DNA from 4 places in the Streptomyces sp. NPDC045968 genome. Region 2 is predicted to be linked to each of the others. Evidence: riboswitches for the same ligand, from Rfam matches in the RefSeq annotation. Region 2 holds a riboswitch; each other region holds the start of a gene.
What was found. Region 2 has a riboswitch for cyclic di-AMP ahead of AC07FA_RS24355 (C40 family peptidase). Riboswitches for the same ligand answer to the same signal wherever they lie in the genome.
Positions count from the first base shown of each region.

Region 1: it holds a riboswitch for cyclic di-AMP, as region 2 does, so the genes downstream of both, AC07FA_RS16690 (transglycosylase SLT domain-containing protein) here and AC07FA_RS24355 (C40 family peptidase) in region 2, are expected to answer to the same signal.
Region 3: it holds a riboswitch for cyclic di-AMP, as region 2 does, so the genes downstream of both, AC07FA_RS30050 (C40 family peptidase) here and AC07FA_RS24355 (C40 family peptidase) in region 2, are expected to answer to the same signal.
Region 4: it holds a riboswitch for cyclic di-AMP, as region 2 does, so the genes downstream of both, AC07FA_RS12840 (M23 family metallopeptidase) here and AC07FA_RS24355 (C40 family peptidase) in region 2, are expected to answer to the same signal.

Region 1 is NZ_JBWKLF010000005.1:205,514-212,734, reverse strand. Features, by position in the region: gene AC07FA_RS16700 (APC family permease) at 55-1,560, shown strand; gene AC07FA_RS16695 (carbon-nitrogen hydrolase family protein) at 1,567-2,445, shown strand; cyclic di-AMP (ydaO/yuaA leader) riboswitch at 2,781-2,936, shown strand; gene AC07FA_RS16690 (transglycosylase SLT domain-containing protein) at 2,939-3,748, shown strand; gene AC07FA_RS16685 (GNAT family N-acetyltransferase) at 3,856-4,356, shown strand; gene AC07FA_RS16680 (PepSY domain-containing protein) at 4,450-5,298, opposite strand; gene AC07FA_RS16675 (DUF6296 family protein) at 5,482-5,730, shown strand; gene AC07FA_RS16670 (DeoR/GlpR family DNA-binding transcription regulator) at 5,919-6,680, shown strand; gene pfkB (1-phosphofructokinase) at 6,677-7,221, shown strand, end outside.
Region 2 is NZ_JBWKLF010000008.1:332,707-339,927, forward strand. Features, by position in the region: gene AC07FA_RS24350 (hypothetical protein) at 1-904, opposite strand, end outside; gene AC07FA_RS24355 (C40 family peptidase) at 1,053-2,225, opposite strand; cyclic di-AMP (ydaO/yuaA leader) riboswitch at 2,224-2,388, opposite strand; gene pcrA (DNA helicase PcrA) at 2,649-5,090, shown strand; gene AC07FA_RS24365 (M23 family metallopeptidase) at 5,166-6,743, opposite strand; gene AC07FA_RS24370 (esterase/lipase family protein) at 6,981-7,221, opposite strand, start outside.
Region 3 is NZ_JBWKLF010000012.1:95,923-103,143, forward strand. Features, by position in the region: gene AC07FA_RS30040 (ATP-dependent Clp protease proteolytic subunit) at 1-423, shown strand, start outside; gene AC07FA_RS30045 (hypothetical protein) at 431-739, shown strand; cyclic di-AMP (ydaO/yuaA leader) riboswitch at 1,113-1,277, shown strand; gene AC07FA_RS30050 (C40 family peptidase) at 1,281-1,751, shown strand; gene AC07FA_RS30055 (LysE family translocator) at 1,769-2,410, opposite strand; gene AC07FA_RS30060 (LysR family transcriptional regulator) at 2,483-3,400, shown strand; gene AC07FA_RS30065 (ATP-binding protein) at 3,420-3,851, opposite strand; gene AC07FA_RS30070 (8-amino-7-oxononanoate synthase) at 4,041-5,201, opposite strand; gene bioB (biotin synthase BioB) at 5,345-6,526, shown strand; gene AC07FA_RS30080 (adenosylmethionine--8-amino-7-oxononanoate transaminase) at 6,519-7,221, shown strand, end outside.
Region 4 is NZ_JBWKLF010000003.1:691,878-699,098, forward strand. Features, by position in the region: gene AC07FA_RS12810 (ice-binding family protein) at 1-136, shown strand, start outside; gene AC07FA_RS12815 (hypothetical protein) at 267-518, opposite strand; gene AC07FA_RS12820 (FAD-binding oxidoreductase) at 611-1,993, opposite strand; gene AC07FA_RS12825 (sulfite oxidase) at 2,242-3,384, shown strand; tRNA gene AC07FA_RS12830 (tRNA-Met) at 3,495-3,568, shown strand; gene AC07FA_RS12835 (PP2C family protein-serine/threonine phosphatase) at 3,837-5,006, shown strand; cyclic di-AMP (ydaO/yuaA leader) riboswitch at 5,291-5,444, shown strand; gene AC07FA_RS12840 (M23 family metallopeptidase) at 5,456-6,499, shown strand; gene AC07FA_RS12845 (aldo/keto reductase) at 6,643-7,221, shown strand, end outside.

The sequences.
Region 1 (7,221 bases), on a different contig from region 2:
TCAGCGTTTAACGAATCGAGGTGGCCCAGGGCCGCCTCTTGCTGGAAGGCAGCCATGACCACAGACGCCATCGGGGCCGAGCCCGAGCCCTCACCCGCGCCACCCCTCACCGCGAAGGGCCTGCGGGGCGATTCCGTGGGTCTGGTCGCCACGGTCGCCCTCGGACTCGCCTCCGTGGCGCCCGCGTACAGCATCGCCGTCACGCTGGGTCTGGTGACCCTGGTGGTCGGCGACCTCGCCCCGGCCGCCCTGCTCCTCGGCTTCATACCGATCCTGCTCACCGCGTTCGCCTTCCGGGAGCTGAACCGGGAGATGCCGGACTGCGGAACCACCTTCGTATGGAACACGCGGGTGTTCGGCCCGGCCTTCGGCTGGCTCGCCGGCGGCTGGACGGTCCTGGTCGCCACCGTCATCGCGATGACCGCGCTCGCCCAGGTCGGCGCCACCGCCCTCCTCGGCTTCCTGGGCCTCGACGCGGCCTCGGGGAGCACCCCGGTCGTCACAGCCGTCGCCGTTCTGCTGCTCGCCGTGGCGGTCGCGGTCGCCTACCGGGGCGTCCAGCTCGCCGCGTACGTCCAGTACGCGATGCTGGGACTCCAGCTCGTCGCGCTCCTCGCGTTCGGCGTCACCGCGTTCGCCCGCGAAGGCGCGGCCACCCCGTCCCTGAGCTGGCTCAACCCCTTCGGCTTCGACAGTTTCGCCTCGTTCTCGGAGGCGGTCCTGCTGTGCCTCTTCATCTACTGGGGCTGGGACGCGCTGATCACCTTCAACGAGGAAACGGTCGACAGCGCGCGCACGCCCGGCAGGGCCGCCGTGACGTCCACTCTGATCCTCGTCGTCACCTATCTGTTCACCGCCTTCGCCGCGGTCTCCTTCGCCGGCACCGGAAGCTCGGGGCTCGGACTGGGGAACGAGGAGACCGCCGCCGACGTCCTGACCGGCCTGGCGCCCGCGGTGCTCGGTGACACCCTGGCCAAGGTCGTACAACTCGCCATCGGCGTCTCGGCCGTGGGCGCCCTGCTGACGTGCACCGTCTCCACCCCGCGCGCCACCCTGTCGATGAGCGCGCACGGCGCCCTGCCCGCCGCCTTCGGCCGCATACACCCCCGGTTCCGGACACCGGCGTTCGGCACGGTGTTCTTCGGCGCCGCGGCGGCCGTGACGCTGTCCCTCCTCACGCTGGTCTCGGCCGACTTCCTCGGCGACGCCGTCCTCTCGGTGGGGCTGCTGATCGCCTTCTACTACGGCGTCACAGGATTCGCCTGCGCCTGGTACTTCCGCGGACATCTGCGGCGCTCTCCGCGTGACCTGCTGGTCAAGGGAGTCATGCCCGTCGCCGGCGGCCTGATGATGCTGGCGGCGTTCGTGCGCAGCTCGTACGACATGTTCGACCCCGCCTACGGCTACACGTCGCTGGGCGGAGTCGGCGGTGTCTTCCTGCTCGGCGTCGGCTCCCTCGTCCTCGGGGCCGCCGTGATGCTCCTCATCCGCTCCCGGCACGCCCCCTTCTTCCGCGACGGCCGTACGTCCGTCGCCACCCTGTCCCTCACGGAGGACTGACCACTCATGCGCACCCTCGCCATCGCCGCCGTACAGACCACTCCCGTGCCGCACGACCTGCGCGCCACCTGGGACCGCTTCGCCGACCGCGTCCGCGCGGTGCGCGACACGTTTCCCCATGTGCAGCTCGTCGTCGTGCCCGAGCTGATGCTCGCCGCGGAGGCACCGCTGCTCCAGGCACGCGCGGACTGGATGCGGGAGGCCGCCGTACCGGTCCCGGGCCCGCTCACCGACCTCGTCTGCGCCCTGGCCCGTGAGACCGGCCTGTGGCTGGTGCCGGGCAGTCTCTACGAGCGCGCCGACGACGGGCACACGTACAACACCGCGCTCGCGGTCTCCCCGGCGGGCGAGATCGTGGCCCGGTACCGCAAGATCTTTCCGTGGCAGCCCTACGAACAGGCAAGCCCGGGAAACGAGTTCGTCGTCTTCGACCTGCCCGGCATCGGCCGCGCGGGGCTCGCCATCTGCTACGACGGCTCGTTCCCGGAGACCGCCAGGCAGCTGGCCTGGCTCGGCGCCGAGGTCATCCTCCAGCCCACCCTCACCACGACACGGGACCGGGAGATGGAACTGGTCTGCGCGCGTGCCAACGCCTGGACCAACCAGCTCTACGTCGTCAGTCTCAACGCGGCCGACCCGGCCGGCGTCGGCGCCAGCGCGATCGTCGATCCCGAGGGAATCGTGCGCCAGCAGGCCGGGGCGGGCGAGGAGGTCCTGGTCGACGTCCTGGATCTCGACACCGTGACCCGTGTCCGAACATACGGTTCCGCCGGCCTCAACCGGCCGTGGGACCAGCTCGCGCGTTACGGCCACCGGATCCCTCTGCCGATGTACGGAGGGACGTTCCGGCCCACCCCGCACGACCAGGCTCGTACGCAAGGCTAAAAATGATGCCAATACGGACTTTTCACAGCAATAACCTTCTATAGCCCAATGCATTCTTTTCGCCCGAACCGCGACCACTCCCCCTTCACGCAAATCACCCTTTTCGGACTCAGTGGCCAGCGTCACGTCCGGGATTGGCAGGTTCCTGACGTGTGCCCCGCATCCCTTCTGCGGGAAGAGAGTTGACTCCGCGGTTCGGGTGAATTCACCGGCGATCCAGTTCATCGATCTTGCAAATGAATTGTGATCAGGAATTCAGGGCTTGTCCCCTTCGGCTTTTCTCGCCTACGGTCACCCTCAATCCGGATGGAACGCCGAATCCTGCCGCCGTCCGGGAACCCAGACCACTCACGCCCGGCAGGAGCGGGGGACCCAGGTAAGTCGCCGATCCGTTATGCGGAACGGCTCGGGGTTAAGTCGCATGCACCTGCGGCCAGGCATCTCCAGCCTGAACCCGACAGCTCACCTCGTAGGCGACGGAGAGGAATTCGCCATGCCCACGATGGGTAAGCACCGCCGTACCAAGTCCAGCCCCCTGACCCGCGGTCTCGTCGCCGTGACCGCAGGCGGAGCCGTCCTCGCCCTTCCGGTGATCGGCGCCACCACCGCGTCCGCGGCACCGGCCCAATCGGTCGCCGCCGAAAAGTCAGTGGCCGCCCCCGCCAAGGCAATCACCGCGCAGAAGACCGGGATCACCAGCTATTCCGTCGTCAAGGGCGATACTCTGCACAAGATCGCCGAGACGCATTCCGTGAATGGCGGCTGGAAGAAGCTGTACAAGGACAACAAGAAGGCCATCGGCAAGAATCCTGGGCTCATTCGCCCGGGCCTCAAGCTGACGCTTGGCGCCAAGTCCGAAGCCAAGGCTTCCGGTTCCTCCTACGAGCGTGCGTCCGCCGGCAGCGAGCGCGCCGACCGCTCCGAGCGGTCGACCACGCCGGTCGTGAAGACCGCCGCCCCCGCCGCGCAGCCCGCGACCTACACGAACGACCTCGACGGCTGGATCAAGGAATCGCTGGCCGTCATGGCCGAGCACGGCATCCCCGGCACCTACGAGGGCATCCACCGCAACATCATGCGCGAGTCCTCGGGCAACCCGCAGGTCGTCAACAACTGGGACTCGAACGCCGCCGCGGGCATCCCGTCCAAGGGCCTCCTCCAGGTCATCGACCCGACGTTCCAGGCCTACCACGTGCCCGGTACGTCGATGGACAGCTTCGACCCGGTCGCCAACATCACCGCCGCGTGCAACTACGCCGCCGACAAGTACGGCTCCATCGACAACGTCTTCGGCGCCTACTGATCCCCTGGCGAACGGTCACGGTTCACGACTGCCGGGTGGCGAGGGTCCGACAGGCCCTCGCCACCCGGCAGTTCCGCGTACGCGCCGACCGTGGAAGACTCACGTCCATGCCCGAAATCCAGCTCCTGCGCCACGACCACGCCGCCGCCCTGCTCGCGTTCGAGCAGGAGAACCGGGCCTACTTCGCCGCCTCGGTTCCGGACCGCGGCGACGAGTACTTCGCACACTTCGACGCACGCCACAGCAGCCTCCTGGCCGAACAGGCCGAGGGGCTCTGCTATTTCCATGTGCTGGTGGGCGACGGGGGCGAGGTGCTGGGCCGGGTGAACCTGGTGGACGTGGCGGACGGTTCCGCCGAGCTCGGATACCGGATCGCCGAGAAGGCCGCCGGCCAAGGCCTGGCCACGACCGCCGTCCGCCGGATATGCGTCCTGGCCGCCACGCAGTACGGCCTCACCACACTGCGGGCCGCGACCACGCCGGACAACGCCGGCTCACAGGCGGTACTGGCCCGCACGGGATTCGTACGCACGGGAGAGACCGTGCTCGAGGGGCAGCCGGGGCTCGCCTACGAACGGCCGCTGGGCGCGGACGTGCTGCTCCCCTGACACCCGTCACGGGGCCAGGGTTCCTCCGGCGTGAGGGTGGTGACGAGCCGGGGCCGGCCCGCCACCACCACGCAGGGACTGCGCCGCCCGGCGTCAGTCGCGGTCGGTCTCCTCGCGGACGATCGTGCCGCTGGCCGCGTCGACCTCGAATTCGGTCTTGTTCCAGTCCTTGGCCACCACGTCGACCGCCCACACCAGGGTGTCGTCGTCGTTGGTGTCCAGGCCGATGGAGGTGACCGTTCCCTTCTTCTTGGCCGTCGCCACCTTGGCCGCCTGCTCGGGCGTCTGCTTGGCCCTGGCGATCCAGTCGGCCATCTCGGTCTTGTCGGCCGCGTCCTGATCGGTGTCCGGCGACGACTCGATCACCTTGCCGGAGATCGCGTCGATACGGATGGTGTGCGCGGCTCCATCCGTCTCGACGACCTCGGCGACCCACCGGGGACCGGTGCCGCTGCCGCTCGGGCTGGGGCTGCCGCTCGGCGAGGCACTGCCGCCGGGGCTGGGGCTGCCGCTGGGACTGGCCGTGCCACCGGGGCTCGCGCTACCGGTCGGCGAGGCGCTCTCGCTCGCGTCGGTACGCCGGTCGGTGTCGTCGTCCAGGCCCTCGAGGTCGAGCTCGACCAGCTTGCTGCCCGGTACGGCCCCGACCGCGACCTTGGCCGCCTTGTCGTAGGTGACCTTGGTGGTTGCGAGGAGCTCCTTGCGCTCGGTCTGGTCCTCGGTCAGCTTCGGGCTGCCGGAAGGACTCGCGGACGGGGAGGTCGTCTGCTTCGGGATGACCTTGGCGGCCTCCGATGTAGCCGCCCCTGTCTGGTCACCACTGTCCTGCCCGCATCCCGCGACCAGCGCGGAGGCGACGACGGCGGCGCACAGGGCACCGGTGATACGGAGGCGGCGGGCGCGCGGGGAGACAGTGGTTTTTCGTCGGAATTCAAGGCTCATACACGCATGACTAGCCCCCTCACCGGCAGGTCATGTTGTCCTGCGGGCCGGGTCACCCGATCGAACGCGCGTCTCCGCCCGTTGGCGGTCATCCGCTCCGGGCGCGCCGTGGTCGCGGGTGCGAAACAATGGGGGGCACAGCCACGGACACGGCTTCCGCCGACGTCCGGTCGGGAGGCCCTCATGGATTACGCGGAGAGTTACGAGCTGATATTCCAGACCCACGGCGCGGCGGACGACGTGGTCGTGGTCCGGATGACCGACCGGTCCGGGGCGGGTGGATACCCGGTGTACGAGGACGACACCGGCATCGTGCGCGCGGAGATCAGCGACCGCGGTGAGGTACGCATGGTGGCGAGCGGCGGCCACCAGGCGCCCGGGATCCCCCTGCTCGCGCGGGCCCTGAGCGAGGGACCGCCCCGCGCCCGCTGAGCGGCCGAGCACGCGCACCGCGGCGCGCCACGCGCCGCGGTGCCGCTGTGTGCTGTCTCTTCCACAGCTACTGACGGTCAAAGTCCGTTCATGCCCGTTCTTCGTCTGAATCTGTTTACATTCCGGCACCCCAGCCGTAATCTGAGCGCGAAACCACAGACTCGGGCATGGAACGGATACGAAACCACATGTACGCACCGGAGCGGCAGCAGGAGATCCTCCGCCTCGCCCAGGAGAGCGGACGCGTCGACGTGCTCTCCCTCGCAGAGGAGTTCCAGGTGACCGCCGAGACCGTGCGGCGCGACCTGAAGGCGCTGGACCGGGCCGGGCTGCTGCGCCGGGTGCACGGCGGCGCGATTCCGGCCGGGCGGCTCGGCTTCGAGCCCGACCTCGCCGAGCGCGACGCGGTGGCCGCGGACGAGAAGGACCGCATCGCGGCCGCCGCCCTGGGCGAGCTCCCCGTGGACGGCAACGTGATCATCGACGCGGGCACCACGACGGCCCGGCTGGCCGCCGCCCTCCCACTCGACTCCTCCCTGACCGTGGTGACCCACGCACTGCCCGTGGCGGCCCGCCTCGCCGACCATCCCGGAATCGCGCTGCACCTGGTGGGCGGCCGGGTCCGGCACCGCACCCGTGCGGCCGTCGACGCCTGGGCGCTCAGTGCGTACGCCGAGATCAACGCCGACGTCGTCCTGCTCGCCACCAACGGGTTCTCGGCCGACGGCGGCCTGACCACCCCCGACCTGGCCGAGGCCGCCGTGAAGCGCGCCATGATCTCGGCCGCCCGCCGGGTCGTGCTGCTCGCCGACTCGGGCAAGTTCGGCCAGGAGCACTTCGCCCGCTTCGGCGACCTCTCCCACGTCGACCTGCTCATCACCGACACGGGGCTCAGCCCCGAGAACGCCCTCGCCATCGAGAGCCGGGGCACGGAAGTGGTACGCGCATGATCCTCACCGTCACCCCCAACCCGAGCCTCGACCGCACCTACGAGCTCCGGGACCTCACCCGAGGTGCGGTCCTGCGCGCCACCGGCGACCGCGTCGACCCGGGCGGCAAGGGCATCAACGTCTCCCGCGCGGTGGCGGCGGCGGGACACCGTACGGTCGCCGTCGCCCCCCTGGGCGGGCCGGAGGGCGCACTGCTCGCCCGCCTGCTCGGGGAGCACGGCATCGAGGCCGCCGGTGTGCCGATCGCGGGCAGCACCCGCGTGAACATCACACTCGTCGAGCCCGACGGCACGCTCACCAAGGTCAACGCGACAGGGCCCGAGATCACGGACTCCGAGGCCGAGACGCTGCTGGAGACGGTGCGGACCCGGTCGTCGGACACGGACTGGATCGCCTGCTGCGGCAGCCTGCCGAGGGGCCTGCCCCCCGAGTGGTACGCCGAACTCGTGGCACGCAGCCACCGGGCCGGTGCGCGAATCGCGCTCGACAGTTCGGGCGCCGCGCTGCTCGCCGCACTGCGCGAGCGGCCCGATGTGATCAA
Region 2 (7,221 bases):
TGCCCGGCTCGGTGACCACCTTCGCGGGGTCGTCCCAGTTCAGCACCAGCTCACGGCGCACGATCGTGCGCGCGATCTCGTCGCTGTCCGCGGCCCGCGCGACCGGATACACGTACGTGACGTCGGTGGTCACCTGAAGGGCTCCGCGCTCGCCCTCCCGGTACGTCATCCGCCCCCGGGTCCTGACCACGTCCCCGACCAGGCGCGCGTGCGACGTCTCGAACCGGCTGAAGAGCAGCAGCGGGTTGTTCTTCCTGCTCGGAGTGCGGAACGCGGCCGCCAGATAGGCCTGGACGTCCTTCTGGTGGGGGTTGATCAGCGCGATCGCCCTGTCCGGGTGCTCACCCCGCAGCACGCCCGGTTCCAGACCGGACGCGTCGAGGAAGTCGAGGGTCCGCCCGAGAGCCTCCTCCACCTGCGCCGTGTTCATCCACCCGGTCGCCCTGGCCGCGGGGACCGTGATCCCGGCCGTGCCGCCGGCCCAGCGCGCCGCAGGAGAGCCCTTGAACGGTTCCTCGCGCGTGGGCCGCTGGGCCCCCGTACCGGCATTCCCGGGAGGCGGCTGGTCCGGGCGTTCCGACTCCGCCGCGAGCGGCTCGCCGGCTCCGCCGTCCCCGCCGAACCATCCGGTCACCCGGTCCGGAGCCACCGCCACGACCAGTAGGGCCAGTACGACCACCAGGCCGACCGCGTACCAGCCCGCCTTCCGCCGCGGCCGGGCCGGGGAGTACGCGCGCCACGCCTCCGGAGACGCGGACTCCTCGCGCAGCCGCCGCGCCACGAGGCGAGCCCGCGCCGACGGCTCCTCGGGTGCGTCCGCCGTGCCCTCCGCCGACTCCCGGAGGAATCGCTCCCACTCCTCGTCAGGCACGGACGAACCGCCCCGCTCCCCACCCGTGTTCACACCGAACTCCTCGTGTCCACCACCGCTTCGCCCCCCCCAGGGGTCGTCATGCGGATGGTCCCACAGCGGTTCGCGGGGCGACTGCCCGGTTCAGGCGGGCCTTACGGCCGGTCCTGACGTGAGCGGGACGGGTGCGGGGGCCTCGGCGTCACGCCGGCCGCACGCTCCCGTAGATCGGCATGTAGTAGATCGACTCCTCGCGCACGTTCGCCCCCGGCTTCGGCGCGTGGATCATCATGCCGTCGCCCTTGTAGATGCCGACGTGGCTGATGTCGTCGTAGAAGAAGACCAGGTCGCCCGGCCGCAGATCCGCCGTGGCCACCCGGGTGCCGACCTCCACCTGGTCCCAGGTGGTACGGGGCAGGTCGACGCCCGCCGCCTTCCAGGCCGCCTGCGTCAGCCCCGAGCAGTCGTACGAGGCGGGGCCCGTCGCCCCCCAGACGTACGGCTTCCCGATCTGGGCCCGTGCGAAGGCGAGGACCTTCTCCGCCTTCGCCGCGTAGCCGCTGTCCGCGTCCGTACCGCTCCCGGTCCCGGTGTCCGTGCCGCTGTCGGGCTGCCCGGCGTCCTCCTTCGCCGCGTCCTCCTGGGCCTGGCGCTCGGCCTCCGCGGCGGCGGCCTGCTGACGGGCCAGCTCCTGCGCCTTGCGCTCGGCCTCCGCCTCCTTCTCGCGCTCCAGCTCCGCGAGCCGCGCCTTCTCCTTGGCGGTCAGCTCCGACAGCAGGCTGCGCGCCTCGGTCAGCTTCTCCTGCACCTGCTGCTTGCTGGCCCGCAGCGTGGTCTGCGCCTCGGTGAGCGTCTCCAGGCTCTTGGTGGCCTCGACGCGCTTCTTCGCCGCCGCCTTCTGCTGCGTACGGAAGTCCGAGACCGTCTTCTGCTGCTGGCTGGTCATCCGCGCCATCAGCTGGTCCTGGTCGAAGTACGACTGCGGGTCGTCCGCGAGGAAGAACGTGGCCGTCGGCGCGACCGCACCGCTGCGGTACTGCGCCGCCGCGAACCGCCCCAGTTCGCGCCGCGTCTCGTTCAGCTTCTCGGCGCGCTTCGCCGCGGCGTCCAGCAGCCCGTCGACCTTCGCGCGCTGCTGGGTGGAGGCGGACTTCGCCTTGTTGTACTGCTGGGTCGCGGTGCCGGCCTGCCGGTAGAGGTCGTCGACCTTCTTCTGTACGTCCTCGATGCTCGGCCGGGGCGCAGCGGGCGCGGCCGTCGCGGTCTGCGTGGAGATCAGCGTCACAGAGGCCAGCGCGGCCGTCGTGAGTCCGATGCCGTGTGAGGTGGTGCGCATACGGGTGCGCGGTTTGCGATGCGACGACAAGGCCGGCATCTCCTTCCGTGGACCGCCTACCGGGTTAGCTGTCGGGTTCGGGCGGAACGGAAGGCTGCCCTACGGTCCACGTGAGGGCTGTGGACCGATTCACCCCGGTGCTGCGTGTGGGTCCCCGGTTCCGAATGCCCCTGGGGGCAGCTGGATTCGGCGTGGGCGCCCGCTCGGCGTGGTTCGCCTCAAGGGAGTACGGGCCGCCCGACGACGCACGCTAGCCAACCCGTGGCGTCCCTGTGAAGGTTGATGTTCGATATGCCCGATACATTTTCGTGACCTTGCGGGAAGCGGTACGGCCGGACCGTCGAAGGCCCTCGCCGCCCTCACGCCGTGTGGCCGCCCGGTCTCCGTGCGCGCATGCCCCGGACGCCTTCCTGCGGAATGCGGCCCCGGGGTGTCAGTGGGGCCGCCTAGACTCGTCAAGCGATGAGCAGCCTCTTTGACGACAGCTTCCTGACCGGCCTCCAGAACTCGGAGGAAGGGCCCCCGCCGCCTCCCGAGGACCACGCACCCGAAGCGGTGCCGGAGGGTCTCTTCGAGGGCGTCTTCGACGCGCCCCCGCCGCCCCGCGAGGGGTACTACCGCGACGGTGCCCCCCGTCCGGTCATCGACGCCGCCGCGCTGCTCGACGGGCTGAACACCGAGCAGCGTGCCGCGGTCGTGCACGCCGGTTCGCCGCTGCTCATCGTCGCCGGTGCCGGATCGGGCAAGACCCGCGTGCTCACCCACCGGATCGCCCATCTGCTGGCCGAGCGGGGCGTCCACCCCGGCCAGATCCTCGCGATCACCTTCACCAACAAGGCCGCGGGCGAGATGAAGGAGCGGGTCGAGCAGCTCGTCGGGCCGCGCGCCAACGCCATGTGGGTCATGACCTTCCACAGCGCGTGCGTACGCATCCTGCGCCGCGAGTCCAAGAGGCTCGGCTTCACCTCCTCGTTCTCGATCTACGACGCCGCGGACTCCAAGCGGCTGATGGCGCTCGTCTGCCGCGATCTGGACCTCGACCCGAAGCGCTACCCGCCGAAGTCGTTCACGGCCAAGGTCTCGAATCTGAAGAACGAGCTGATCGACGAGGAGACCTTCGCCGGGCAGGCGGCGGACGGCTTCGAGAAGACCCTCGCCCAGGCGTACGCGATGTACCAGGCACGGCTGCGCGAGGCCAACGCCCTGGACTTCGACGACATCATCATGACGACGGTGCACCTGCTCCAGGCGTTCCCCGATGTCGCCGAGCACTACCGCCGCCGCTTCCGGCACGTCCTGGTCGACGAGTACCAGGACACCAACCACGCGCAGTACACCCTCGTACGCGAGCTGGTGGGCCCGGCCGGTGAGGCCGACGCCCCCGCCGAGCTGTGTGTCGTCGGTGACGCGGACCAGTCGATCTACGCCTTCCGGGGCGCGACCATCCGCAACATCCTCCAGTTCGAGGAGGACTATCCGAACGCCACCACGATCATGCTGGAGCAGAACTACCGCTCCACGCAGACGATCCTGTCCGCGGCCAACGCGGTCATCGAGCGCAACGAGAGCCGCCGCCCCAAGAACCTCTGGACGAACGCCGGCACCGGCGCCCGGATCACGGGGTACGTCGCGGACACCGAGCACGACGAGGCGCAGTTCATCGCCGACGAGATCGACCGGCTCACCGACGCCGGTGACGCGAAGGCGGGCGACGTCGCCGTCTTCTACCGTACGAACGCGCAGTCCCGTGTCTTCGAAGAGATCTTCATCCGGGTCGGCCTGCCCTACAAGGTCGTCGGCGGTGTGCGCTTCTACGAGCGCAAGGAGGTCCGCGACGTCCTGGCCTACCTCCGGGTCCTCGCCAACCCGGAGGACACCGTCCCGCTGCGCCGCATCCTGAACGTGCCGAAGCGCGGTATCGGTGACCGCGCCGAGGCGATGATCGACGCCCTGTCGATGCGCGAGAAGATCTCCTTCCCGCAGGCCCTGCGCCGCGTCGACGAGGCGTACGGCATGGCGGCCCGCTCGTCGAACGCCGTGAAGCGCTTCAACACGCTGATGGAGGAGCTTCGCACCATCGTCGAGTCGGGGGCGGGCCCCGCGGTCGTCCTGGAAGCGGTCATGGAGCGCACCGGATATCTCGCCGAGCTCCAGGCGTCGACCGATCCGCAGGACGAGACGCGCATCGAGAACCTTCAGGAACTGGCGGCCGTCGCCCTCGAATTCGAGCAGGAGCGCGCGGCGGCTGAGGAGGGCGCGGGCACGCTCGCCGAATTCCTGGAGAAGGTCGCACTCGTCGCCGACTCCGACCAGATCCCCGACGAGGACGAGGAAGGCTCCGGCGTCATCACGCTGATGACGCTGCACACGGCCAAGGGGCTGGAGTTCCCGGTCGTCTTCCTCACCGGCATGGAGGACGGCGTCTTTCCGCACATGCGGGCGCTCGGCCAGGCCAAGGAGCTGGAGGAGGAGCGGCGGCTCGCCTATGTCGGCATCACCCGCGCCCGCGAGCGGCTGTATCTGACCCGGGCCGCGATGCGCAGTGCGTGGGGCCAGCCCTCGTACAACCCGCCCTCGCGGTTCCTGGAGGAGATCCCGGACCAGCATCTGGAGTGGAAGCGCAAGGGCCCGATGGCCGCTCCGGCCGGACCGACGTCGGGGATCACGTCCTCGCTGTCGTCCTCGCGCTCGAAGTCCGGTCCCTCGGGCTTCGCCACCCGGCGCACCGCGGACAAGCCGGTGGTCACGCTGGTGGTGGGGGACCGGGTCACGCACGACCAGTTCGGTCTGGGCACGGTGACGGCGGTCGAGGGCTTCGGCGATCAGGCGAAGGCCACGGTCGACTTCGGGGACGAGCGGCCGAAGAAGCTCCTGCTGCGCTACGCGCCGGTCGAGAAGCTGTAGTTCCGCGGCGCTCGTGCGGATTGGCTGTGGCCCCGTCCTCCTGGACGGGGCCACAGCCAATCCACCCTGTGGTGATCAGTTCGGGTTGAGGCCGTGGCTCCGGAACCAGGGCATCGGGTCGATCGCCGAGCCGCCGCCGGGCCGGACCTCGAAGTGCAGGTGCGGGCCGGTGGAATTCCCGGAATCCCCGGCGTACGCGATGGTGTCGCCCGCCTGCACCGTGCCCGAGCGGATTCTGATGCTGCTGAGGTGGCAGTACCAGGTCTCGGTGCCGTCGGCCGCCGTCACGATGGCCATGTTGCCGTAGGCGCTGTTCAACTGGGTGCGGACGGTGCCGTCGGTCGCGGCCATCACCGGAGTGCCGTACCCGACGGGGAAGTCGACGCCCGTGTGCACGGACATCCAGTTGACGCCCGCCTGGCCGTAGTACGCGCTGAGACCGTGCTGCGTGACCGGCAGCGCGAACTTGGGGCGCAGTGCCTCGCGGCGTGCGGCCTCCTCCTGGCGCTGCTTCTTCTCGGCGGCCTGCCGCTCCCGCAGGTCGATGCGCTCCTGGGTGCGGCTGGCGCGGTCGGCGAAGTCGTCGGCGTCGGCGCTGAGGTTGGCGAGCTGGGTGTCCAGCTCGTTGTTGGCGGCCACCGGCTTGACGGTGGCGGGGTCGGCCGCCGCCACCGAGGTGGTGGTGTCCTTCTTCTCCTCGCCGGCGGAGATTCCGCTGACCGAGGCGGCCGCGATGCCCGCGACGCTCATGACGCAGGCCGAGGGGACGGCGACGGTCAGGAGTGCGGACCGCTTGGCGGGGGTACGGCGTCGGCCACGGCTGCCCGCGCCGCCGCGGGGCGCTCGGCCGGCCGGGCGGGGGGTGGTGGTGGAGTGCGAGGCCGCGGTCAGGAGCTCGGGTTCGTCGGTCCCGGATTCGGATTCGGGATCGGCCGCGGTCTCGTGGGCCTCGGGGTGCGGGCGGGTGTCGGCGTCGGTGTCCGCGTCCACGGTGCTGAACTCGGCTGTCGCGTACGGCTCGTAAGCGGCCTGCTGCTCGGCCGGCTGTTGTTCGTACGAGGAGTACGACAGCTGTTCGGGCTCGTACGGCGCGTTCTCGGGCGTGGCGCCGGAGTTCCAGGCGGTGGCGTCGTAGGCGCCGGTGTCGGCTCCCGCGTCCACGAATGCCGTGGTGGCGTACGCGCCGGTCTCGTAGCTCGTGGCGTCGAAGGTGGTGGTGGGGAACGCGCCGGTGTCGGTCGTCGCCCACTGCTCGGCCTGACCGGTCTGGCCCGCCTGGGCCCATCCGGAGGTGTCCCACTGCCCGGTGCTGTCGTATTGCTGCTGGTGCTCGTGCGGCTCGTGCGGGTGGGCGGCGTACGCGTCGTACGAGGCGGTCTGATGCGCGCCGGTGTCCCACTGAGTGGAGTCGTACTCGCCGCTGTGGCCCTGCCCGGCGGCCGGGTAACCCTGGTCGTAGCCGTACGTGGCGCCCTGGGCGGTGTCGTAACCGCTCCCGTAACCGCCGCCGGCCTCGTAGCCGTGGGTGGAACCGCTGTCGTAACTGCCGTCGTGTTGACCGGGAAGAGCGCCGAAGAGTGGATCGGTGGCGAAGCTGCCGGTGGGGTTGTTGTCGTAGTCGACGTACCCGGCGTGGGGGTGCTGGTCGTTCACCAACTTCTCTCTCGCCTCGGCAGCAGGACCTGTTCCGGTGTCCGTGGGGGACTCCAGGGGAAAGCAGTGGCCGCGACTGTACCCGGCGGTACGTGACGACGACAATCTTCGCCGGGTTCCAGCCGTTCAGGAAACGGGCAATCGGCCGCCTTTCGGTGGAGAGCAGGCGCAGCCTTGGCGGTACGTTCGAAATAAGTTCTATTTGCGTGTCCGAATTCAGGCCGGTCATGCGCCTGTTCAGGCCACCGAAGCGGCCCCGGATCCGCTGCTGGAGGCGTCCTGGGCCTCCAGGGCGCCTCGGATACCGGCGGCGACCGTCGGGTGCACGGGCAGGGCGAGATGGCCGATTCCGGTGACGCGCACGTTGACCACGTCGAGGTCGGGGTGGTCCATGCAGGCGGTCTCGACCGGCACCATCACTCGGTCCAGTTCACTCCAGAAGTTGACGAACCGGGTCCGGCAGCCGGGAGCGGGCAGG
Region 3 (7,221 bases), on a different contig from region 2:
TCCCCCGGCGGCTCGTTCACCGCCATGGCCGCGATCTACGACACGATGCAGTACCTCACCTGCGAGGTGGAGACCTTCTGTCTCGGTCAGGCCGGTTCCTCCGCGGCCGTTCTGCTGGCGGCCGGCGCGCCCGGCCGGCGACATGCCCTGCCCGGCGCCCGGGTAGTCATTCAGCAGCCCTCCCTGCCCGAGGCCGTGCGGGGCCAGCCCTCCGATCTGGAGATCGAGGCACGGGAGTTGATGCGCGTGCACGAGATGCTCACGGGAATGCTGGTCCGGCACACCGGCCGGTCCGCGGAGCAGGTCGCCGCCGACCTCGACCGGGACACCATCCTCGACGCCGCTGCCGCCAAGGCGTACGGGCTGGTGGACCACGTCATGGAGAACCGCAGTCCGTCCCAGCCGCCGCACACCGTGAGGTGAACCGCCGATGCCGCCACCGGAGTTCCCGCCGCTCCCCGCGCTGACCCGCGCCGAGGGGGAGTTCATCGACCGCTACCTGGAAGTGCTCGACCAACTGGGCCGGATCAATCCGGCGCGCGGCAGCGACACCTACAGCGCGCTCCGCGCGGCGCAGGCACTGGCCTCCCGGGCCGGAGCGCTGCGCGACGCGCTCGCCTCCATGCACGAGCGGGGCGAAACGCAGATCCACGCCGGCACCTTGGCGCGGGCGTTGCGGGTGCTCGACGGGGAGCGGCGCGCGGAGCGGGTCACCGTACCCCCCGTCGGCGCCAGTTGACCGACCGCTCCCCCGACTCCCCTTCGCGACCGGTTCTTCGGGCGCACCCGTCCGACACGCCCGATCCTCGTACCGAATTTCCTCGCTCGTTCGGCGTAGGCCGTCCCCCTCACGAAGGACAGCTCAACTTGCGCAAAGCGAGTGGAGTGTGAGCGGAATTCAGCGCTCCGCCGCTGGTACGAGGCGGGCCGGGGAGCCGGTCTCCCGACTCAAATCCTCCCTGTCCACCCGAATGGATCAGTCGTGATGAGCCTCACATAACACCGTTTCAGCTCGGAAAACCGGCACTGAGTGAGTCAAGATCCCTGGGACGACAAGCCCCCGCCACCGCGGCGGGGCGGTCCGGGCGGACGCCGAGTCCTGCCGCTGTCCGGATGACTGGTCGACAGGAGTGGATCGGCAGGAGTGGAGGACCCGAGCACAACGGGTCGACCGGGAGACCGGCCGTCCCTCGGGGTGAAGCCGCCAAGCGCGGCCGGGCAACTTCGCCAGCCCGAACCCGACAGGTCATCCTTCACAGGCGGCTGACGAAGGGTTGCGCATGTCTGCGCAGGTTCATGTCCCGTCACTTCTCGCCCGGGCCGGTACGGCCTCGGTACTCACTCTCGCCATCGGCACCACCATGCTGGCCCCGGGCATCGTGAACGATGCCGAGGCCGCCACCCATTCGACGAAGGCGCTCAGCATCGCCGCCTCGAAGAAGGGTGCACCCTACAAGTACGGTGCCGCGGGCCCCCGCCGCTTCGACTGTTCGGGGCTGACGCTGTACTCGTTCAAGAGGGTGGGCAAGAAGCTTCCCCGCACGGCGCAGCAGCAGTACAACAAGACCCGCCACATCTCCTCGTCGCAGCGCAAACGCGGCGATCTGGTCTTCTTCCATTCCGGGCGCAGCGTCTACCACGTGGGCATCTACGCCGGCCACGGCCGGATCTGGCACTCCCCGAAGTCCGGGTCGGTCGTGCGCCTGGAGCGGATCTGGTCCAAGAGCGTCTGGTACGGACGGGTGCGCTGACCGGCGCCCCTGCTGCCTCAGTGCAGCAGGGGCCCACCCACCAGCACGAGTCCCAGCGCGGTGAGTGCCGCGCCGCTGCCGCCCTCGATCGCCCTGGCGGTACGCGGCCGGCGCAGCCACCGGCCGAGCCGGTCCACGAGCAGGGCCACGGCCGGGAACCAGATGAGCGCCAGCAGTACGACGACGGCCGCGAGCAGCAGCGTCCTCGGCAGGGGCGGTTCGCCGTCGGGCACGAACTGGGGCAGCAGGCTGAGGAAGAGCACGGGCGCCTTGGGGTTCAGGGCGTTGGTCAGGAATCCCTGCCGCAGCGAGCGCCCGAGCGCTTCGGGGCTCGCCCCCGGTGCCGTGTCCTGATCCGCCCCGGCCGTAGCCGGCCGCCGCCGTATCGCGTACAGCGCGCTCAGTCCGAGGTAGAGCACATACGCGCCGCCGAGCAGCTGGACGGTGCGGAAGAGCACGGGCATCGCCACCAGCACAGCGGCGAGGCCCGCCACGGCGAGCGCGGTGTGCACCAGCAGCCCCCCGGCGACGCCCAGCGCGGTGGCCACTCCGGCCCGGCGCGAGGCCAGGGCATTGCGTACGACCACGGTGAAGTCGGCGCCCGGCAGCGCCACCATTCCCGCGGCGACTCCGATGAAGGCCAGCAGTTGTGCGTCCATGGGTACACCATGGACCGGCCGGGCCTTTAGCGTGTACTTGCAATCTTCTGGGTCTGCCTAAAGGAACGCTTAATGTACGACCCGACACGCCTGGCGGCGCTGGTGGCGGTCGCCGAGGCCGGTTCGATCACGCGGGCCGCGGCCCGGCTGGGCTACACGGCCCCCGCGCTCTCGCAGCAGCTGGCCAAACTGGAGCGGGAGGCCGGTGCGGAGCTGTTGGTGCGCCACCACCGCGGCGCACGGCTCACCGCGGCCGGTGAGCTGCTGGCGGGTCGGGCCCGGCGGGTCCTGGACGAGATGGACCAGGCGCGCCACGAGCTGGCGCGGCTCTCCGGGCTGTCCGGCGGGCGGCTGAGGGTCGCCACGTTCACCACGGCCGGCATCCACCTGCTGCCTCCGGTGCTGAGCGCCTTCCGCCGTGCCCATCCGGACGTCGAGCTGACCGTCACGGATCTGGAGCCGCCCGGCGGGGTCGCCGCCGTGGCCTCGGGCGAGGTGGACCTCGCGCTGACGCACGCGTACGAACCGGCGGTCGCCGATCCGCCCCCCGCGGGGGTGGTTGTCGAACCGCTGCTGGTCGAGGAGCTGGTCCTGATCACCGCCGTCGGGCAGGTCCTCTCGGAGGGCACGGGGCGGCTGCCGGTCACCGAGCTCGCCGGCCGCCCCCTGATCAGCAGCGCGCCGACGCATCCGCCCCGGCGCGGTGTGGAGAGCGCCCTGGCCGAGGCGGGGGCGACGCCGGCCGTGGTCTGCGAGTCCCCCGGCTACGCGCTGGTGTGCGCTCTGGTCAGCGCGGGGCTCGGGGCGGCGGTGGTACCGGAGATGGTCGCAGCGATGTCCCCGACGCCGGTGGCGGTGCGCCGGCTCGACCCTCCGGCCTTCCGCCGGACCATTTCCGTGGTGCACCGCGGTGACCGGGCGACCGCGGCGGCGGCGACGCTGACGGCGCTGTTGCGCAGCGGCTTCGGCCGCGCGGCCGCAGCGCAGTGATGGACCGTTTCCTCCGGGGTCAGCTCTGGACCGGGACGGTCCACGGCAGCGCGATCGAGACCGTCTTGCCCCCTTCGGCCGTGGGACTGACCGTGAGCCGCCCGCCGCACTCCTTGGCCAGACAGCGGATGATGACCATGCCGCGCCCGTTGTCCTGCTGGACGGCCACGGGCAGCCGGCGGGGCCAGCGAGGGTGACTGTCCGTCACCCCCACGTACAGCTCCTCGTCCCGGTCGAGCCGGAGTTCCACGGTGAACGTGGGCGACTGGCCCAACGTGTGCTGCACGGCGTTGGTGGCCAGTTCGGAGACGATCAGGCGGATGCTGTCGGCGAACTCGGCGTCGTCCGGGAGGCCCCACTCGGTGAGTACCCGGGCCACATATCTGCGCGCCGAGGAGACCGAGACCGGATCGCTCGGCAGAGTGACGGATGCTTCTTGATGGTCTGCCATGGCGGCGCCGTCCCTTCCCGGCCCGGCCGACACGAGATCGGCCAGGGTTGTGCTTCGCGCCAGATTGACACTGATGCTGCCCTCTGTAACGACGTTGCACCAAGATATGCAGATATCTGTCGCTCAAAGCGGTGAACTCCGCCGCGGGACGGTGGCGCTTCTCCGCGGCGGCCCGGGTGGCCTCCCGTTTCAGCCGGGCTGAACCGACGCGCCATCGGGAGCGGTCCGTACGATCGTGGCCACCGCTGCCGAGATCTGCTCCGCCGTCAGATCGGCCCGGGCGGTCAGCCGCAGCCGGGAGATCCCGTCCGGCACCGACGGGGGCCGGAAGCAGCCCACCGCGATTCCGGCGGCGCGGCAGTCGGCCGCCCAGCGCACCGCGGCGTCCGCGGACGGCGCACGGACCGCCACCACCGCGGCGTCGGGACGGGCCGCCGTGAGCCCGGCGGCGGTCAGCCGTTCGTGCAGGGCCGTGGCCACCGCGCGGGCCAGGCCGGCCCTTTCCGGTTCACGCCTCAGCAGGTCCAGGGCTCCCAGGGCGCCGCCGGCAGCCGCCGGGGCGAGTCCGGTGTCGAAGATGAACGTACGGGCGGTGTTGATCAGGTGGTCGATGACCCGGGCCGGTCCGAGGACCGCCCCGCCCTGGCTGCCCAGGGACTTGGACAGGGTGAGGGTGGCGACGATCCCCTCGCCGCCCGCGAGTCCGACGGCGGCGAGCGCACCGCGCCCGCCTTCCCCGAGGACGCCCAGCCCATGTGCGTCGTCGACCAGCAGTGCGGCGTTCTCCGCCCGGCACGCGTCGGCGAGCTCCGTCAGCGGAGCGGCGTCACCGTCCACCGAGAAGACCGAGTCGGTCACGGCCAGCGCCCGTCCGTCGTGCGCGTGCAGCGCCTTGCGCACGGCGTCGGGCTCCGCGTGCGGCACGACGGACGTCGCCGCCCGGGAGAGCCGGCACCCGTCGACGATCGATGCGTGGTTGCCCGCGTCGGAGACGATCAGGGAGCCGTGGCCCGAGAGCGCGGTGAGGGCGGCGAGGTTGGCCGCGTAGCCGGAGGAGAACACCAGGGCCGCCTCGAATCCGCAGAACGCGGCGAGTTCGCGTTCGAGTGCGGCGTGCAGGGCGGTGGAACCGGTGACGAGTCGCGATCCGGTGGCGCCCGCGCCCCATCGCAGCGCCGCGTCGGCGGCCGCGGCGGTGACCTCGGGGTGCCGGGTGAGGCCCAGATAGTCGTTGCTCGCGAGGTCCAGCAGTTCCGTTTCCGCGGGTCGCGGCCGCAGCGTGCGGACGAGTCCGGCGGCGGCACGGCGACGGGCCTCGGCGTCGATCCAGTCGAACGGGGCGAAGGACATGGGGTGGTCCCTTTTGTAGGCAGCTCACAGACACTAGCCGCGGGCGCAGCAGGTCAGGGTGTGGCAATACCCACACCCTTCGCCGCCTCTTCTGTCTGGTTCCTCCTTGGCCGATGACCGTGCCGTACGTCAGGATCATCGCCATGGACCTGCTGAACACGCTGGTGGACAAGGGGTTGCGGCGCGAACTGCCGACCCGCGAAGAAGCGCTCGCCGTGCTGGCGACCTCCGACGACGAACTGCTCGACGTGGTGGCCGCCGCGGGCCGGGTACGCCGCCAGTGGTTCGGGCGGCGCGTGAAACTGAACTATCTGGTCAACCTCAAGTCCGGGCTCTGCCCCGAGGACTGCTCGTACTGCTCGCAGCGGCTCGGGTCGAAGGCGGAGATCCTCAAGTACACCTGGCTGAAGCCGGACGAGGCGTCCAAGGCGGCCGCCGCCGGGGTGGCGGGCGGCGCGAAGCGTGTCTGCCTGGTGGCGAGCGGACGCGGTCCGACGGACCGCGATGTCGACCGGGTGTCGCAGACCATCGAGGCGATCAAGGACCAGAACGAGGGCGTCGAGGTGTGCGCCTGTCTCGGCCTGCTCTCCGACGGACAGGCCGAGCGGCTGCGCTCGGCGGGCGCCGACGCGTACAACCACAATCTCAACACGTCCGAGGGGACGTACGGCGAGATCACCACCACGCACACCTACGCGGACCGGGTGGAGACCGTGCAGCAGGCGCAGGCCGCCGGGCTGTCCGCCTGCTCCGGGCTGATCGCCGGCATGGGTGAGAGCGACGCGGACCTGGTCGATGTCGTGTTCTCGCTGCGCGAGCTGGACCCGGACTCCGTGCCGGTCAACTTCCTCATCCCGTTCGAGGGCACCCCGCTCGCGAAGGAGTGGAACCTCAGCCCGCAGCGCTGTCTGCGCATTCTCGCGATGGTCCGGTTCGTCTGCCCGGATGTCGAGGTGCGGCTCGCGGGCGGGCGCGAGGTCCATCTCCGTTCGATGCAGCCGCTCGCCCTGCACCTGGTCAACTCGATCTTCCTGGGTGACTACCTGACCAGTGAGGGCCAGGCGGGCCAGGCCGATCTGGACATGATCGCGGACGCCGGTTTCGAGGTGGAGGGCGCGGGTACGACGACGCTGCCCCGGCACCGTACGCAGGCCGGCGGTGGCTGCGGCTCGCACGAGGGGGGCTGCGCACCTTGCGGCGAGCCCGTGGACGAGGGGGCCGCGGGCGAGGCTGTCGCAGACGCCGCCGAGGTGTCTGCGGCACGCACGGACCTGGTGGCGGTCCGCCGTCGCGGTGCCGGTACGGATCTCGCACCCAATGCCTGAGCCGCTCTCCCCCGCCGCGTTGCGTGCCCTGGACCGGGCCCATGTATGGCATCCCTACGGCCCGATGCCGGGCCGCCAGGAACCGCTGGTCGTGGAGTCCGCGTCCGGAGTACGGCTCCGGCTCGCCGAAGAGGCCTACGGGCAGCGCGAGTTGGTGGACGGCATGTCGTCCTGGTGGTCCGCGGTGCACGGCTACAACCACCCGGTGCTCAACGAGGCGGCGCGCGGCCAGCTGGACCGGATGAGCCATGTGATGTTCGGCGGGCTCACCCATGAGCCCGCCGTACGGCTGGCGACCCGGCTGGTGGAGATCACCCCGGAGCCGTTGCGGCACGTGTTCCTCGCCGACTCCGGTTCGGTGTCGGTCGAGGTGGCCGTGAAGATGTGCCTGCAGTTCTGGCGCTCGGCCGGACAGCCGGCCAAGCGGCGGCTGCTGACCTGGCGCGGCGGCTACCACGGGGACACCTGGCAGCCGATGTCGGTGTGTGATCCCCAGGGCGGGATGCATGAGCTGTGGTCGGGTGCGCTGCCCCGGCAGGTCTTCGCCGACGCACCGCCGGACGGCTTCGACGCGGAGCCGGACGACGCCTACGTCACGCATCTGCGAGCGCTGATCGCGGACCATGCCCACGAGCTGGCCGCCGTGATCGTGGAGCCGGTGGTGCAGGGCGCGGGCGGCATGAGGTTCCACTCGC
Region 4 (7,221 bases), on a different contig from region 2:
CACCTCGATCACCGCCACCACGGGGGCGACCATCAATGGCCGGCTGCTGGCCGATGGGACCGTGACCCGTCCCGCGCGGGGCGAGGAGCGCCTCGCGTACGAGGCCCCGGATGCCCGGAATATGCACCGGGCTTAGCATGAGAGAGGGTCGGCACACTCTCACGTGCGACCGGCCTGGAAGGGCGACCCCGGTGTCTGACGCCGGGGTCGTTGAGCGCGACCACGCGCCGCCCCCGGGAGTGAGGCACGTCCGGTCGAGGCCCTTCTCAGTCGAGGCCCTCCGCCTTGAGGTCGTAGACCAGCAGGAGCGTCCGGTAGGACTCGTCGGGCACGTCCAGGCATGCCGTGGGGCGGTTGCTGAGCGTCGAGTTGTTGTCCAGGGCCCGTTCGCACGTGGCTCGTACCTCCGCTTCGGACTGCGCGCAGGCGGTGAGAGCCGTGAGCAGGAGCGTTGCTCCGAGTGCGGCGGTGATGGTCGTACGGGTTCGCATGGTCTCCCCGGGCGTGGTGCGTGACAAGGGAGACATTGTTGGGCAACAGGGGTGATCCGGTGGGGTGGTCGGTTCCACATGCACCCGGACGGGTCACCCCTGGGGGGACGAGCTGACGGTCACGCGGGCGGCGGTTCGATGTTCTGGTTGGCGTGGAACAGGTTGTCGGGGTCGTACGTCTTCTTGACGGCGGCGAGCCTGTCGTAGTGGCCGCGGTAGGTGGACCTGACGCGCTCCCGGCTCTCGCCCTCGCCGATGAAGTTCACGTAGGCGCCGCCCATGGATTGCGGGTGCAGCTCGTCCCAGTAGTCGACGCTCCACTGCGTGATCTCCCGCGCGTTGGCCGGGTCCGGGTCGATGCCGGCGATGACGCCCGACCAGAGGGCGTCCCGGTAGGCCCACGCGGTGTCGTCCGGGCCGACCCGGGACGCCGCCCCGTCGACCGGGTAGAGGTGCATTGTCGTCAGGTCGGTGGGAAGACTCTCCGCGTACCTGGCGTGCACATCGACGGCTTCGTCCGTGATCCGGTCGAAGAAGTCCCCGCGCCAGTACCACTGGAGGCCCTTGGGGATGAGCTGGTCGAACAGGGTCTGGAGCCCCGGGTAGGGCATCGGTGAGGTGAAGTGGAAGGCGGGCGGACCGGGTTCGTTGACGACCGTCAGGGCTTCCTCCACCCCGGCCGGGTCCCCCGTGAAGCACCACACGACCCCGCACATCTTCTGACCCTGGACCTCTTCCGGGAACGGCGGCCCCGGCGGAACGGTCAGCGACGCGAAGAAGCCGTACAGGTCGTCGGAGGCCTGCGGCATGAACTCGCGGTACCAGCGCAGCACGTCACCGATCAGGTCCAGCGGCCACACGGTGATCCCCATGCCCACCGTGTCCACCGGATGCAGCCGGAAGTCGAACGAGGTGACGACGCCGAAGTTCCCGCCGCCGCCGCGCAGCGCCCAGAACAGGTCGGGGTTCTCGTTCTCGTTCGCCGTGACGAAGCTGCCGTCCGCGAGCACCACGTCGGCGGACAGCAGATTGTCCACCGTGAGGCCGTACTTGCGGGTGAGGTAACCGTGGCCGCCGCCGAGGGTGAGCCCCCCGACGCCCGTCGTCGACATGATGCCCGCCGGGGTCGCCAGGCCGAAGCCGTGCGCCGCGTGGTCGAGGTCGCCGAGCTGCGCGCCTCCCTCGACCCGGGCCGTGCTCGTGGCCGGGTCGACCCGTACGCCGCGCATCGGGGACAGGTCGATCGTGACGGCGTCGTCGACGAGGCACAGGCCCGCGCCGCTGTGTCCGCCGCCCCGGACGGCGAGTTCGAGTCCGTTGTCACGGACGAAGTCGACCGCTGCCATGACGTCGGCCGTGTCCCGGCACCGCACGATCGCCGCGGGCCGTCTGTCGATCATCGCGTTGTAGATCGTGCGCGCCTCCCCGTAATCCGGGTCCTGCGGGCCGATGACCGGGCCGCGCAGCGCCGTCTCCATCGCTTCGAATGTCGTGCCGTCCATAGCACTCTCCTCGCCGGTGCGCGGACCGCGACGCATCCGGCCGTAGCCGCCTGCCGTCAGCCCGGCAGCAGAGGTACGCCGACGCTCCGGCACCCCCGCGAGTCACAGGCGGACCAGCACCGCGGGGCAGGTAACTCAAGCCTCCCGCCGGTCCGGAACCCGCGCAATCGGGCCGCCGCAGCGTGTGCGGGACGACACGCACCGTGCGCCGGAAGGCCCGGGCCCGGGCACGGGAGCACCATGAAGTCATGGACGGGCACGGACGCCTCGACGGCATCAGCACTCCCGGGCGCCTCGCCGGGCCGGCCGAGGGAGTCGGCCCGGAGGAGCTGGCACTCGCGGCCCGTAACCACGGACTCCCGCTGGAGGCCCTGCGCTACGAGGTCACGCCGCCCGGCCTCCACTACGTACTCGTCCATTACGACATCCCCGCCGCCCGGGCCGAGGACTGGCGGCTCTCCGTCGGCGGCCTGGTCCGCACTCCGCTGGCGCTGGACCTGGCGGCCCTGCGGTCGTTCCCCGCCGTCACGCGCCGGGTGACGATGGAGTGCGCGGGCAACGGCCGCGCCCGGCTGACGCCGAGGCCCGTGAGCCAGCCGTGGCTGGTCGAGGCGGTTGGCACGGCCGAGTGGACCGGTGTGCCCCTGCGGCTGCTGCTCGCCGAGGCCGGTGTGGAGGCGGACGCCGTCGAGGCCGTTTTCGGGGGCTCGGACCACGGGGTGGAGCGCGGGGTCGAGCAGGACTACCGGCGGAGCCTGCCCCTCGACGTGGCCGGGGGCTCCGACCCGGAGGTGCTGGTCGCGTACGGCATGAACGGAGCGCCGCTGCCGCCGCAGCACGGCTTTCCGCTGCGGCTGGTGGTGCCCGGCTGGTACGGCATGGCGTCCGTGAAGTGGCTGCGCGAGATCACCCTCACCGCGACCCCGTTCGCCGGGTTCCAGCAGGCGGTCGCCTACCGCTACCGGCAGGAGGCCGACGAGCCGGGCGAGGCGGTCACCCGTATCGCTCCCCGGGCGCTGATGATCCCGCCGGGCTTCCCCGACTTCATGTCACGGACCCGTGTCGTACGGCCCGGAGCGGTGCTGCTGGAAGGCCGCGCGTGGTCCGGGCGGGCTCCCGTCGTACGCGTCGAGGTGAGCACGGACACCTGCCTGACGTGGAGCGATGCCGTGCTCACCACGCCGGAGGGGTACGACTCCGGTACGCACGCCTGGGCGTGGCGGGGCTGGCGTGCGCACTGGGCGGCCACCCCCGGCAGCCATGTGCTCGGCGTCCGTGCCACCGACGCCACCGGCAGTACGCAGCCGGTCGTCCAGCGCTGGAACAGGGGCGGCTTCGGCAGCAACCACGTGCAACGGGTCTCCGTCCTCTGCGTACCGGAGACCGGCTGACCGCCGTCGCCCGGGAGGCGCGGGAAGCGGTCGCGCGACGAGGGCCCGTGAGGAGCGACCGCGAGGGTGGTCATGAGTCCGTCCGGGATGCCGTAGAGTTGTGTTTACGACGCGGGGTGGAGCAGCTCGGTAGCTCGCTGGGCTCATAACCCAGAGGTCGCAGGTTCAAATCCTGTCCCCGCTACTGAAGGACCGGGCCCGGTACGCACACAGCGTGCCGGGCCCGAGTCGTTTCCTGGGTCCGGCAGGCCGTGACGGCCCGCTCGGCCCATGACGCGGCGTGATGATCCCGCCCGCGCTCGCGGACAGTGCGTGACCGGGTCGTGGGAAGCGCCTCCGCGCGCTCCCCCCTTTGGCCGATGACGAGTCGCCGCGCGGCGCGGCGCCGGTCAGCCTGGATGGGGCGCGGTACCGTCCGCAACCGTAGGCGGACCCGGGCAGGAGAAACTCAGGTGGGGAAGCGCGACACAGGACGGGGCGGAGCTGTCGGGGGAGTCCGTGCCCGTCGGTTCGTCCGCGTGCTGCCCGCCCTGATGATCGCGGGCGGTGCGCTCTTCGACCTCACCACCCCGCCCACCTTCACCCCCGTCCCCCTTTTCGTGGCGGCTCCTCTGATCGCCGCACCGTTCTTCTCGCGGGCCAGTACGGTCCGGACGGGTATCGCCGCGGTTCTCGTGATGGCGGTGCTGGACCTGTACAGCCGCACGCTCAGCCAGGTGGAGCCCGTGATCGAGCTGGTCACCGTGGTCACGGCCGGGCTGCTCGCCCTGTTCGTCAACGGTGTCGTCCGGCGGGGCAACAAGCAGCTGGCGTCGGCGCGGGTCATCGCGGAGACCGCCATGCGGGCGGTGCTGCCCACGCCGGCCGACCGGATCGGCGGGCTCCACGTCGCGGCACGGTACGAGGCGGCCCAGGCGGACGAGTTCGTCGGCGGCGACCTGTTCGCCGTCGCGGACACTCCGTACGGGGTGCGGCTGGTGGTCGGGGACGTACGGGGCAAGGGCCTCGACGCCGTCGGGGCGGTGGCGGTGGTCATCGGGGCGTTCCGGGAGGCCGCGGAGCAGGAGCGTTCGCTGGAGGGCGTGGCGCAGCGCCTGGAGCGTGCGCTGGCGCGGGAGGGGACGCGGCGCGGCGGGCTCGATGCGATGGAAGGGTTCATCACCGCCGCGCTCGCGGAGATCCCGTCGGGGGCCGGCCTCGTGAGGCTGGTCAACAGGGGGCACCCGGAGCCGATCCTGCTGCACGCCGACGGAAAACTGGACGTGCTGGTGTCGGCCTCGCCCGCGCTGCCGCTCGGGATGGATCTGGGTGTGTGGCCGGACCGGTCGGAGGAGTGGCTGCTGCCCGCGGGGACGACGCTGCTGATGTTCACGGACGGCCTCTCCGAGGCGCGGGACCCGGCCGGTGTCTTCTACGATCCGGCGGACCGGTTGCGCGGGCGGATCTTCCCCGGGCCCGAGGAGCTGCTGTCCGCGCTCATCGACGACGTACGCCTGCATACGGGCGGCCGGTCCACGGACGACATGGCACTGCTCGCGGTCGGCCGGCCGGCTGAGGGGCAGCCCGAGCGCCGGAGGACCGTGAAGATCGTGGGCCGGGGGAACCGCGAACGAACGGAATGAGCCACCGGGTGACGGGCCGTCGGCGGAGGCCGCGCGTCCGGTGCTGCGGAACGGGGCCACCGTCCGTAATCGAAGGATGCCCCTCCGCATAACATTTGACACAACGTCAGAAACGGGTTGCCCCTCGATGGGTGTTCAACTCGCCCGATTGCACCCGGTTGTATCCCGGTACGTCCAGGCCAAAGTCACGAACGATCACTCGGAACAGCTTGGAATCGCACCCGTCTGTCTATTAACGTTCGATAACGCAGCGCGGTCGTCCAAGTCGTCGCAAGAGGCGGCACCGTGCGCGAGCGCCGAATTCCGCAAGGGAACCGGGGAACCACCTACATGGGGTGAATCGGGCCACCTGTGTCTCGCGAGAGGCAGAGCGGCCCGTAGGAGACCTTCCTGCTCCGAACCCGTCAGCTAACCCGGTAGGCGAGAAGGAAGGAAAGGAGTGCGCCCACGTGGCGTCCAACAAGCCTGCCCCCGAGGCCCCGTCACCCTTTGCCACCGATACTCTCGGCGGCCCGGACAGGACCTGGGAGGAATGGAATCCCACGGAGGAGTCCATCCGGCCGGTTCGCGGCAGGCATCGCGTAGCCAAGCAGCGCGGTCTCGCTCGTAGTTCCACCGTCCTCGGGGTCGGCGTCATCGCGGCCGTCGGTGCGGGTGGCATGGCCACCGCTCAGGGCAAGCCGCCGGTCTCCATCTCTCTTCCCGATTCCATCGCGGACAATCTGCCCGACGCCAAGTCCCTTCCCGGTGTCGGCTCTTTGATGTCCGGCGACACCGACGCGAAGGACACCGCCACGGTGGCCGTGTCGTCCCCGCTCACCACCGCCGGCATCACCACCGCCGAGGCCGAGCAGGGCGCGACGGACGCCGGAGAGGCGCTGCGCACCCGGATCCTCCAGCAGGCCGAGCAGCAGCAGGCCAGCGCGGACGCCGAGGCCAGGGCCGCCCAGGAGGAGGCGGCGGCCGAGAAGGCCGCAGCCGAGGCCAAGGCCCAGCAGACCGAGGCGGAGGCCAAGGCCGCCGCCGAGAAGAAGGCGGCCGAGGAAGCCGCCGAGCGCAAGGCCGAGGCCGAGCGGCTTGCCAAGCTCGCCGCGAGCTACGCCCTGCCGGTCTCCTCGTACTCGATCACCGCGACGTACGGCCAGTCCGGCTCCATGTGGTCCTCCGGCCAGCACACCGGCCTCGACTTCGCGGCACAGGCGGGCACACCGATCAAGGCCGTGCACGGCGGGACCGTCACATCGGCCGGCTGGCACACGTCGTACGGCTACCACACCGTCATCGAGCTCGACGACGGTACCGAGGTCACGTACAGCCACCAGTCCTCGATCCACGTCAGCGCGGGCCAGCGGGTCAAGACCGGCGAGACCATCGGCCGCGTCGGCGACACCGGCAACGCGAGCGGTGCGCACCTCCACCTGGAGGTCCACACCGCCGGCGGCTCGGGCATCGACCCGATGAGCTGGCTCCGCGGCAAGGGCCTGACGATCTGAGACCCGGCAGCTGAGACACCGCGTCCCGCACCCCGGACGCACCTGAACCCCGGCAGCCCTGACGCACACCCCCCGACGTCAGGGCTGCCGGTCTGCCGTCTCCTGGTGGAATAGCGCGGTCCGGGGACGGGGTTGAACCACCCATGACTTCACTCCGTACGCTCGGTTCCTCCGGCCTTCAGGTCTTCCCCCTCGCCCTCGGCGGCAATGTCTTCGGCTGGACGGCCGACGAGGCACAGTCCTTCGCCGTGCTGGACGCCTATGCCGCGGCCGGCGGCAACTTCATCGACACCGCCGATGCCTACTCGGCCTGGGCGCCGGGCAACGAGGGCGGCGAATCGGAGACCGTCGTCGGCAAGTGGCTCGCCTCGCGGGGCAACCGCTCCGACATCGTCGTCGCCACGAAGGTCGGTGCCCACCCCTCGTACAAGGGGCTCTCCGCCGCCACCATCAAGGGAGCGGCCGAGGAATCGCTGCGCCGGCTCGGCACGGACCACATCGACCTCTATTACACGCACTTCGACGACGAGACCGTCCCCGTCGAGGAGATCATCACCGCGCTCGACCAGCTGGTGAAGGACGGCAAGGTGCGCGAGATCGCCGCGTCCAACATCAGCCCCGAGCGGCTGCGGGCCTCGCTGGACTTCTCCGAGCGCGAGGGGCTGGCCCGTTACGTCGCTCTGCAGCCGCACTACAACCTCGTCTCACGCGACACCTACGAG